3 regions of the Oerskovia sp. 140933 genome follow, and region 2 is predicted to be linked to each of the others. Evidence: riboswitches for the same ligand, from Rfam matches in the RefSeq annotation. Region 2 holds a riboswitch; each other region holds the start of a gene.
What was found. A riboswitch is a leader RNA that binds a small molecule or an ion and turns the genes downstream of it on or off. The one in region 2 is predicted to bind S-adenosylmethionine.
Positions count from the first base shown of each region.

Region 1 (3,232 bases), on a different contig from region 2:
GAGAGGCCGCCGTCTCAGGAGGGGCCGCCGTCTCAGGAGGGGTACGGCCTCAGGAGGGGTACGGCCTCAGGAGGGGTACTGCGAGAACGCGGCCGTCGCGGGGTCGGAGCCGAGCCGGACGTCGGAGTCGAGGCCGTCGATCGCCGCGACCTCGCCGGCGGTCAGCTCGAAGCCGAACAGGTCGATGTTCGTCGCGATGCGCCTGGGGTCGACCGACTTGGGGATCACGATCCGGTCGTGCTGCAGGTGCCAGCGCAGGACGACCTGGGCGGGCGTGACGCCGTGCGTCTCGGCGATCGAGGTGACCGCGGGGGCGTCGAGGTCGGTGCCGCGCCCGAGGGGTGAGTACGCCTCGACCGCGATGCCCGCGGCCCGGGTCGCGTCCTGCGTCGCGCGCTGCTGGTAGGTCGGGTGGACCTCGATCTGGTTCACGGCGGGCACGACGTCGGTCTCTGCCAGGAGCCGCGCGAGGTGGTCGGGCAGGAAGTTGGAGACGCCGATCGCGCGGGCGGCGCCGTCGGCGTACAGCTTCTCGAAGGCTCGCCAGGTCTCGACGTAGAGGCCCCTGCTGGGGACGGGCCAGTGGACGAGGTAGAGGTCGACGACCTCGACGTCGAGCGCCTCGCGCGAGTCCTCGAACGCCTGCAGCGCGGACTCGAAGCCCTGGTCGCCGTTGCGGAGCTTGGTCGTCACGAAGATCTCGCGGCGGTGCAGCCCGGTCGCGCGCAGCGCGGCCCCGACACCGGCCTCGTTGTAGTAGCCGGCTGCGGTGTCGATGTGCCGGTACCCGGCCTCGAGGGCCAGCTCGACGGTGCGCTGCGTGGCGTCCTCGGGGACCTTGAAGACACCGAGCCCGACCTGCGGGACGGCGACACCGTTGTTCAGGAGGACGTCGGGGACCTGCGTGGGAGACACCATCCTCCAGTTCTACCGGGCGCCCGCGGGGGCTTCCACCCGACGCGGCAGGGCTCGCCGGGGCACGACCGGCCGTGCCCGGACCGGTGGTCGCCGTGCCCGCGGGGCGCCGGATGCGCGATGCTGTGACCAGTGTCCTCTCCTGGCGCAACGGGTCGTCGACCCTGCGTGCCGTGAGCCGGCGCCTCGCAGAACCGTCCCCGACGGCGGGTCGGGCCTCTCGCAGGCGTCGGACCTGGGGTGATCCCCCGGTTCGACGGCGTGCTCACCTCGGTGGCGGACGCTCGGCGGGGCGTCGCGGACGCCACGCGGGGTCCGGGTCCGGTGCTCGTGCCGGTGCCCGTTTTGCAGGCCCCTGACCCTGTTGGGCGACACGCGTGCTTGACTCGTTACCTCCCAGGGCTAGCACAGTCGCACTTCCCCCTGTACCGTAGCCGGTGAGATTGCAGTGCCTCGCTTGTCCTTGCGCAACGGCCCCATGCCACCGCGAACCTTGTTACCCAAGAGTTGACGACGAACACCGTGATGTTCGGCTCCAGATCATGGAGCTGTTTGAAACTCTAGAAGGAGATCCCCATGGCATTGGGAACCGTGAAGTGGTTCAACGGCGAAAAGGGCTACGGCTTCATCGCACCTGAGGACGGCAGCGCCGACGTGTTCGCGCACTACTCCGCCATCCAGACGCAGGGCTTCCGCTCGCTCGAGGAGAACCAGCGCGTCGAGTTCGACGTGACGCAGGGCCCCAAGGGCCCGCAGGCGGAGAACATCCGCCCGCTCTGATCTCACTCGCCTCCGGGCGAACCTGATCATTGATCGAGTGCCCCCGACCGGTTCGCCGGTCGGGGGCACTCGTGCGTCCAGGACCAGGAGCCCCCGTGCTCGGTCCGTGACGCCGTGGTAGAACTGAGAACGGTCCAGAGGACCAGCGAACCGCCCTCCGGCGTGCTGGTCCGGCAACCGCGTGATCGCGCACGGTGCTCCCGGAGGAAGACCCGCCCCCGCGTCCGTGGGGGAAGAGCGAGGCCCGACGCCGCAGCGCACCTCCTCGTGCCCCTCACCCGGGGCTGTCCCGGGCGAGGTCTCCGCACGCGGGGGAGCTCCGCCGTCGGGCACGGAGAGAAGGAGCACCATGGCCGAGCGCGTCGTGGACCGTGAGGCAGCCTCCGCTGCCGCCTGCCCCCCGTCCGTCGTGTGCCGCCAGTTCGGCCCCGGGCACCTCCTGCACGCCCTCCACGGCCGCATGCTCCGCAACCGGCCCTGGGGCTGGCGCGACGGGGTCGTGCTCGCGGTGCGGTCGGTCGACGCCGGTGCCGAGGTCGTCGTGGAGTACACGACCGGCGAGGGGGCGTGCCGGGTGTGGCACCACACCGCGCTCGACCTCGCTGCCGGGCAGGGCGTGCGCGTGCACGAGCAGTACCACGCGCTCGAGGTCGGCTTCAGCACGCTCAACGTCCGGCTGCTCGGCGGGGTGGGCCACGTGCCGGAACCCGCCCCGCGCTGAGCGCGTGGTCCCGCCCTGGCTCGCCGGGCGGGTCGCGGCCGGATCGCGCCCTCGACGGAACGCACGGGCCAGGCACCGCGTTGAACCCGTGTGGGCACCCGCCCGCGCCCGGTTCGACCAAAGGACACGCTCATGGGATTCCTCGACCGCCTCCTCGGCCGCGCCCCGCAGGACGACGGGATGCCGCGCCGCCACGCGACCTACGACGGCCACGAGTCCCCCGCGTACGGCACACCACCCCTCGCACCCACCGGGCCTGCGCGCAGCGAGGACGACGTCGCGATCGACCGCTACCGGTACCTGCTGCGCACCGCTCCCCCGGAGGCCGTCGAGCAGGCGCACGCCGAGGCGTTCGAGAGGCTGACCCCCGAGCAGCGCCGGCGCGTCCTGACCGACCTCGGCCAGCAGGTGCCGCCCGCGGAGCGTGCGACCTCCGACGACCCGCAGTCGCTCGCCCGCATGGCGACCCGCGCCGAGATGCGCAACCCCGGGACCCTCGAGCGGTCGTTCGGGGGTCGGCAGGGCGCGCCGGGCATGGGCTCGATGATCGGCTCGAGCATGCTCGGCACCATCGCGGGCGTCGTGATCGGCTCGGCGGTCGCGAACATGATGTTCGGGCCGATGTTCGGCGACCCGACGGCGGACTTCGCGGGCGACGGCGGCACCTCTGGCGCCGGCGACCCGGGCGCGACCGAGGGTGACCCCGGGGCGACCGAGGCCGGGGCCGAGACGGCGGGCGGCGAGCCCGGCTTCACCGAGGCCGGAGGCGCGGGCGACCTGGGTGGGGGCTTCGGGGACTTCGGCGGCGGCGACCTC
Region 1 covers NZ_JAMXIO010000026.1:54,292-57,523, reverse strand. Annotated here, with positions in the region: gene NHG27_RS13845 (aldo/keto reductase) at 67-918, opposite strand; gene NHG27_RS13840 (cold-shock protein) at 1,492-1,695, shown strand; SAM riboswitch class IV at 1,827-1,939, shown strand; gene NHG27_RS13835 (hypothetical protein) at 2,045-2,416, shown strand; gene NHG27_RS13830 (hypothetical protein) at 2,549-3,232, shown strand, end outside.
Region 1: linked by a shared signal. The riboswitch ahead of NHG27_RS13835 (hypothetical protein) and the one ahead of NHG27_RS18165 (rhodanese-like domain-containing protein) in region 2 are both predicted to bind S-adenosylmethionine.

Region 2 (3,232 bases):
GGCCCCGCCCGTGCGCTGCCACGGCAGGAGGTTGGCGTGGTGCTCGACGTCGAGGACGAGCACGCGGCCCGGCGTCCCGTCGGCCTGGGCCGGGACGCAGCCCGCGAGGAGGTTGAGCGAGTCCGTGGTGTTGCGCGTGACGACCGTGACGTCGTCCTCTCGCGCGCCCACGAAGTCCCCGACGGTCCGACGTGCCGACTCGTAGAGGGCCGTCGACACCTGCGACAGGTAGCCCGCGCCGCGGTGCACGCTCGCGTAGAGCGGCAGGACCTCGTTGACGCGGTCGGCCACGACCTGCAGCGCAGGGGCCGACGCCGCGACGTCGAGGTTCGCGTACGGGACGCTGCGCCCGTCGACGAGCGGGACCAGGGTGTCGCTGCCCACGACGGGCAGCACGGCACACGAGGTGGGGGCTTCGATGACTGCGTGTGCGCTCATGGCACGTCCTCCGGTGGTCGTCGGAGTTCGCCGTGCCGGCCCCTCCGCGCTTGCCCCCCTCCTGATAGAGAGGGACCTGGTCGTCACCCGGGGCACCCCACCGCGGAGGAGGGTTGCCGGCCAGCAAACCGGGGTTTTGCGCTGGCACTCATGACCTGGTGTCCAGGATGGGCGAGGCCCACAGAGCGTGTCAACTGGTGGGCAGGGCGTCTCGGATGGTGGTCAGCACGGTCTGTCAGGCGGGCAGGACGGTCACTACCGGGACGCGACGCCCAGCGCCTCGACCCGGCGCGCGTCGGCCCGGTACATGGCCGCATGGTCCAGGAAGTCGTTCCGGCCCGTGTCCGCAGCGCGCCCGTCCGTGTACGCCGCGAGCTCGTCGAGCTTCGAGGCCATCGCGGCCAGGACGTCGCGGCGCGAGTACGGCACCCCGTAGGCCTCGACCAGCACATCGAGCCGCGCAAGAGGATCCAGGCGCCCGACGACGCCGCTCCCCTCCCCGCCCTCGGCGTCCGTCACGAAGGGCGCGAGCCGGTAGCCCAGGTACGCCAGGTCCCGGACCCGGGGGCCCGGGCTCGCGGTGTCGAAGTCGATGAGGCCGACCACGGCGCCGTCGCGGAAGGTCAGGTTGTACGGCGCGACGTCGTTGCGGCACACGACCTCAGCGGGCTCGTGCGGTGCGCTCTGCCAGAGGGGTGGCGCGGGCGCGTCGCCCGCGGCGAGGAAACCGACGCTCGCGTCGTGCACGCGCCGCAGGAGCTCCCCCGCGCCCCGGAGCACGGACTCGTCCCAGACCCACAGGGGAAGGGGGTAGTTCGCGACCTCGCCCGGGAGGTAGGACAGCACCTCGCGCCCCTGGCCGTCGGTCCCCAGCGGCTCGGGCACCTCGGCGATGCCGTGCGCGCGCAGGTGGCGCAGGAACGCCTGGACGGTCGGCGTCCAGGGCCCGGCGGTGCGTCGCACGGTGTCGCCGCGTCGCACGACCACGGTCGAGTTCCCGCCGGCCAGGACATCCTCGGCCTGGTCGGTTGCGTCCTGGTCCGGCTCGGGGAAGCGGTTCATGCGCAGAACCTACCCCGACCACCCTGCGAGACGTCCATTCCATTCCGTGGTCACGGTGACGTACGATCCGACGCAACCATCCAGAGCGGCTGAGTGACTTGGCACGATGACGCCGCAGCAACCCCCCGGTGACGGGCGAGGGTGCTACCGCCACGACCGATGGAGGATCACCATGAGTTCCCCCGACCGCGCGACCGCTGCACCGGTCCCTCCCGCCCGACCCGCCGACGGCTACGCGGGCGACCTCACGCCCGAGCAGGCGTGGACCCTGCTCCAGAACGACCCGAGCGCCGTCCTCGTCGATGTCCGCACCGACGCCGAGTGGCGGTTCGTCGGAGTCCCCGACCTGTCCTCGACGGGCCGGGAGCCGGTCCTGACCCAGTGGGTCGACGTCGCGGGCCGCCCCAACGCGTCGTTCGTCGCGGACCTCCGCGCGGCAGGCGTGACGCCCGAGCGACCGGTCGTCCTCCTCTGCCGCTCCGGAGCGCGGTCGATCGGCGCGGCCAAGGCTGCGACGGCCGCAGGCCTGGGCCCCGCGTACAACGTCCTCGAGGGATTCGAGGGAGCGCTCGACACCGCCGGGCACCGCGGCGCCGACGGCTGGCGTGCCGCCGGTCTCCCCTGGACGCAGTCGTGAGCGCCGCGACGGGCGACGGCGTCCTGCGCATCCCCGCCGGGATCCCCGGAGGCTCGGGCCGCGGTCCGCTCCCCCGCTCGGCGCGACCCGACACCCTCGCGGTGCGCGGTGGCCACGCCCGCTCCGAGTTCGAGGAGACGAGCGAGGCCCTCTTCCTCACGCAGGGCTACGTCTACGGGAGCGCGGCCGAGGCCGAGGCCGCGTTCACGGGCGAGGTCGACCGCTTCATCTACTCGCGCTACGGCAACCCGACCGTGCACACGTTCGAGGAGCGACTGCGCCTCATCGAGGGGGCGGAGGCCTGCTACGCCACGGCCTCGGGCATGTCCGCAGTCTTCACCTCGCTCGCGGCGCTCGTCGGTTCCGGGTCGCGCATCGTGGCGGCCCGCGCACTGTTCGGATCCTCGCTCGTGATCTTCGACGAGATCTTCGCCAAGTGGGGCGTGCGCACCGACTACGTCGACGGCCACGTGCTGTCGCAGTGGGAGGAGGCGCTGTCGACCCCTGCGGACGTCGTCTTCTTCGAGACCCCGTCCAACCCCATGCAGGACGTGATCGACGTGCGCCGCGTGAGCGACCTCGCGCACGCGGCGGGCGCGGTCGTCGTGCTCGACAACGTGTTCGCGACGCCCGTCCTCCAGAAGCCGCTCGAGCTCGGCGCGGACGTCGTCGTGTACTCGGCGACCAAGCACATCGACGGCCAGGGACGCGTGCTCGGCGGCGCCATCCTGGGCTCCGAGGAGTACGTCAAGGGCCCGGTCCAGACGTTCATCCGCAACACCGGTCCCTCGCTCAGCGCGTTCAACGCGTGGGTCCTGGTCAAGGGGCTCGAGACCCTGTCGGTGCGCGTCAAGGCCCAGAACGCCGCGGCCCTCCAGGTCGCGACCGCGCTCGAGGAGCTGCCCGGCATCACGGCCGTGCGCTACCCGTTCCTCGCCTCGCACCCGCAGGTCGAGCTCGCCAAGGCCCAGCAGAGCGGCGGCGGGACGGTCGTCACGTTCAACCTCGACGTGCCCGGCGCCGACGACCCGGGCACGGACCCCGAGCTCCTCAAGAAGCGCACGTTCCAGTTCCTCGACGCGCTGCGGATCGTGG
Region 2 covers NZ_JAMXIO010000052.1:12,026-15,257, reverse strand. Annotated here, with positions in the region: gene NHG27_RS18175 (aminotransferase class V-fold PLP-dependent enzyme) at 1-438, opposite strand, end outside; SAM riboswitch class IV at 480-594, opposite strand; gene NHG27_RS18170 (phosphotransferase) at 694-1,500, opposite strand; SAM riboswitch class I at 1,574-1,666, shown strand; gene NHG27_RS18165 (rhodanese-like domain-containing protein) at 1,673-2,137, shown strand; gene NHG27_RS18160 (O-succinylhomoserine sulfhydrylase) at 2,161-3,232, shown strand, end outside.

Region 3 (3,232 bases), on a different contig from region 2:
GGTCCGCGAGGGTCTGCGCGACGAGGACCGCGAGGTCCTCGTCCTCGTTGGTCGAGGAGGCCCCGTGCCCGACGGCGGACCCGAGCTCGGCCTCGACGTCCAGCGGGACCGGGGTCGGCTCGGTCTCCGCCTGTACCGCCTCTGCAGGCGACGCGGGCGACGCGGGCGGCGTCGCGGCCTCGGGGGCGGGCGCGGTCGCAGCCTTGCCCGACGAGCCCGACGAGCGGCCGGACGACTTGCGGGTCGTGCTGCGGTTCGAGCTGTTCGAGGAGCGCTTGCGCTCGACGGGCTCGTCAGGGATCTCGACGCCCTCGAGGCGGTCGTAGAAGAGGAACTCGTCGCACGCGGGGGGAAGCAGCTTCGAGGTCGAGTTCTCGACGCCGATCCCGATCACGCGCTTGTTGAGCTCGCGCAGCTTGTGCACGAGGGGTGAGAAGTCGCTGTCCCCCGTACACATGACGAAGGTGGAGATGTACTCACGCTCGAAGGCCATCTCGATCGCGTCGACGACCATCTTGATGTCGGCGGCGTTCTTGCGCGAGGCCCCCATGCGCTGGGGCATCTCGATGAGCTCGACCTGGTGGCGGGTCAGGGAGCGGCGGTCCTCGTCGAAGTACGACCAGTCGGCGTAGGCGCGGCGGACGACCACCCGGCCGCGCGCGGCGAGCGCGTCGGCGATCGGCTTGAAGTCGAAGGTCATCCCGCCCAGGTGGTCGCGCGCGCCCAGCGCGAGGTTGTCGTAGTCGAGGAAGACGGCCAGACGTTCTTCGGTGTCCATATCCGCCAGGGTATGGCCCGCGCAGGCCGAATGCCCATCCGCCGCGGCGGCCAGCGCGTCAAGGTCCCCTGCGGCCGGAGCGTCGGCACGACGCGGCCACGCCGACCGACGACGTGCGCCCGTCCGGGGGCGCCCGACAGGCGTACGTTGGGAGAGCACCCGCAGGACCGACGAAGCGCCTTGCAGACGGGGACGAGACCGCCAAACGGGTCGATTTCCCGCTCCCAGACCCTTCTGTCTCACGATCCGAGCAGAATCTGGCTCAGATCATGGATTCCCCCTACGATCGTCAACACCATCCAGAGCGGTCGAGAGTCCTGGCTCGTTGACACCGCAGCAACCCCCCAACGGAAGCCTCCCGCGGGTACGGGTGCTACAGCCAGGTTCGATGGAGCGATTCATGACCGAGGCATCTTCCTGCGCCACCCCGCACACCGGGGTACTGCGCACCGCACCCTGCACGAGCCGTGCGGCCACCGCTGCAGCCACCGTCCGAGCGCCCCTGGCGGCCGCACGATGAGCATCGTCGACCTGGGGCACTTCGGGCACGAGGCGCCGCGACCCACGGTGTCGTTCGAGCTCATGCCCCCGCGCCGTCCCGACGCCGCGCCCAAGTTCTGGGAGACCGCGCGCCGGCTCGTCGCGACGTCGCCCGACTTCGTGTCCGTCACGTACGGCGCGGCCGGCACGGACCGCGAGACCTCGCGCCGCGTCATCAGCCAGCTCCTGCACGGCACGCCCGTGCTGCCCATCGCGCACCTGACCTGCGTGGGCGCGTCGCGCGAGGACGTCGAGGACGTCATCACCGACTTCCTCGAAGCGGGCGTGCGCAGCTTCCTCGCACTGCGGGGGGACCCTCCGCGCGACCAGCCCGACTGGCGCCCCGGCGAGGACGGCGTGCGGTCGAGCGCCGAGCTCGTGGCCCTGCTGCGCGAGGTCGAGGCCGCTCGCTGCGCCGCGAGCCCGAGCATCGCCCTGCGCGGCGCGGCGCGCCCCCTGACCATCGCGGTCGCGACGTTCCCCGACGGCAACCTCGCTGCGGGCACGAGCCGGACGCAGGAGGTGCGCCGCCTGTGGCAGAAGCAGCAGGCGGGCGCGGACTTCGCGATCACGCAGCTCTTCTACGAGGCCTCGTCGTACATCGACTTCGTCGCCGAGGCGCGCGCCGCCGGGGTGACCATCCCCATCCTCGCGGGCCTCCTGCCCATGACGGACCCGGCCCGCCTCGCGCGCGTCGAGGAGCTCACGGGCGTCCCCGCACCGCGCCGGATCGTCGAGGCCCTCGAGGCCGAGGCCGACCCGGCCGCGCGCCACGCCCTGGGCATCCGGCACTCGGTCGCGCTCGCGCGCCAGGTCCTCGCGGCCGGCGCGCCCGGCCTCCACATCTACACCTTCAACAAGCACCAAGCCGCTCTAGACCTGCTCGAGGGAGTCGACCTCGGCGGTGGGGTAGCGGGAGACGCCGGCGGCGTCTCGTCCCGCACCCCCGACCTGGCCAGCGGGCCGTGGGTCTCCGGCACTCCCCTTCCCTCCGCCGAGCCTGCCCTGGGCAGCTCCTCGGTCTGACCAGTTCAGAGGTATTCACCCATGAGTGCACCCACCTTCCCGTCCGGTTCCGTCCTCGGCTACCCCCGCATCGGCCCGCGCCGCGAGCTCAAGAAGGCCGTCGAGTCCTTCTGGGCCGGCCGGATCACGGCCGACGAGCTCGAGGCCACGGCCTCGGCGCTGCGCGTCGCCGCCGCGAAGCGCCTCGTCGACCTGGGCCTCGACGCCACGTCGGGCGCCGTGCCCGGCTCGTTCTCCTACTACGACCAGGTGCTCGACGTCGTCGCTCTCCTCGGTGCCGTCCCGTCGCGTTTCGCGTCGCTCACCGACGAGAAGGGCGCGCTGGACCTCGCGGGCTACTTCACGGTCGCGCGCGGCGCCGGTGAGGACGCCCCGCTCGAGATGACCAAGTGGTTCGACACGAACTACCACTACCTGGTCCCCGAGATCGGCCCCGAGACCCCCGTCCGTCTCGCCGACGACCGCGTCGTGCGCCAGTTCGTCGAGGCCAGGGACGCGGGTGTCGTGACGCGGCCCGTCGTCGTCGGGCCCGTGACGTTCCTCGCGCTGTCGAAGGCCTCGGACGACGCGCCCGCGGGCTACTCGCCGCTCTCCCGCCTCGCGGACGTCCTGCCCGTGTACGTCGAGCTGCTGCGCGCCCTGGCCGCGGCGGGCGCACCGTGGGTGCAGCTCGACGAGCCCGCGCTCGTGTCCGACTCGGTCGACGTGCCGGCTGCCGAGGTCCACGCCGCGGTCACCGAGGCGTACCGGGTGCTCGCTTCCGAGCTCGCGGTGGGCACCGAGCGCCCCGCGATCCTCGTGGGGGCGCCGTTCGGCGGGCTCGTCGGCCCCGGGGAGGACGGCCTCGCGCTCCTGGCCGCGACCGACGTGGAGGCGATCTCGCTCGAC
Region 3 covers NZ_JAMXIO010000036.1:12,196-15,427, reverse strand. Annotated here, with positions in the region: gene NHG27_RS15995 (NYN domain-containing protein) at 1-778, opposite strand, end outside; SAM riboswitch class I at 1,071-1,173, shown strand; gene NHG27_RS15990 (methylenetetrahydrofolate reductase) at 1,295-2,344, shown strand; gene metE (5-methyltetrahydropteroyltriglutamate--homocysteine S-methyltransferase) at 2,366-3,232, shown strand, end outside.
Region 3: linked by a shared signal. The riboswitch ahead of NHG27_RS15990 (methylenetetrahydrofolate reductase) and the one ahead of NHG27_RS18165 (rhodanese-like domain-containing protein) in region 2 are both predicted to bind S-adenosylmethionine.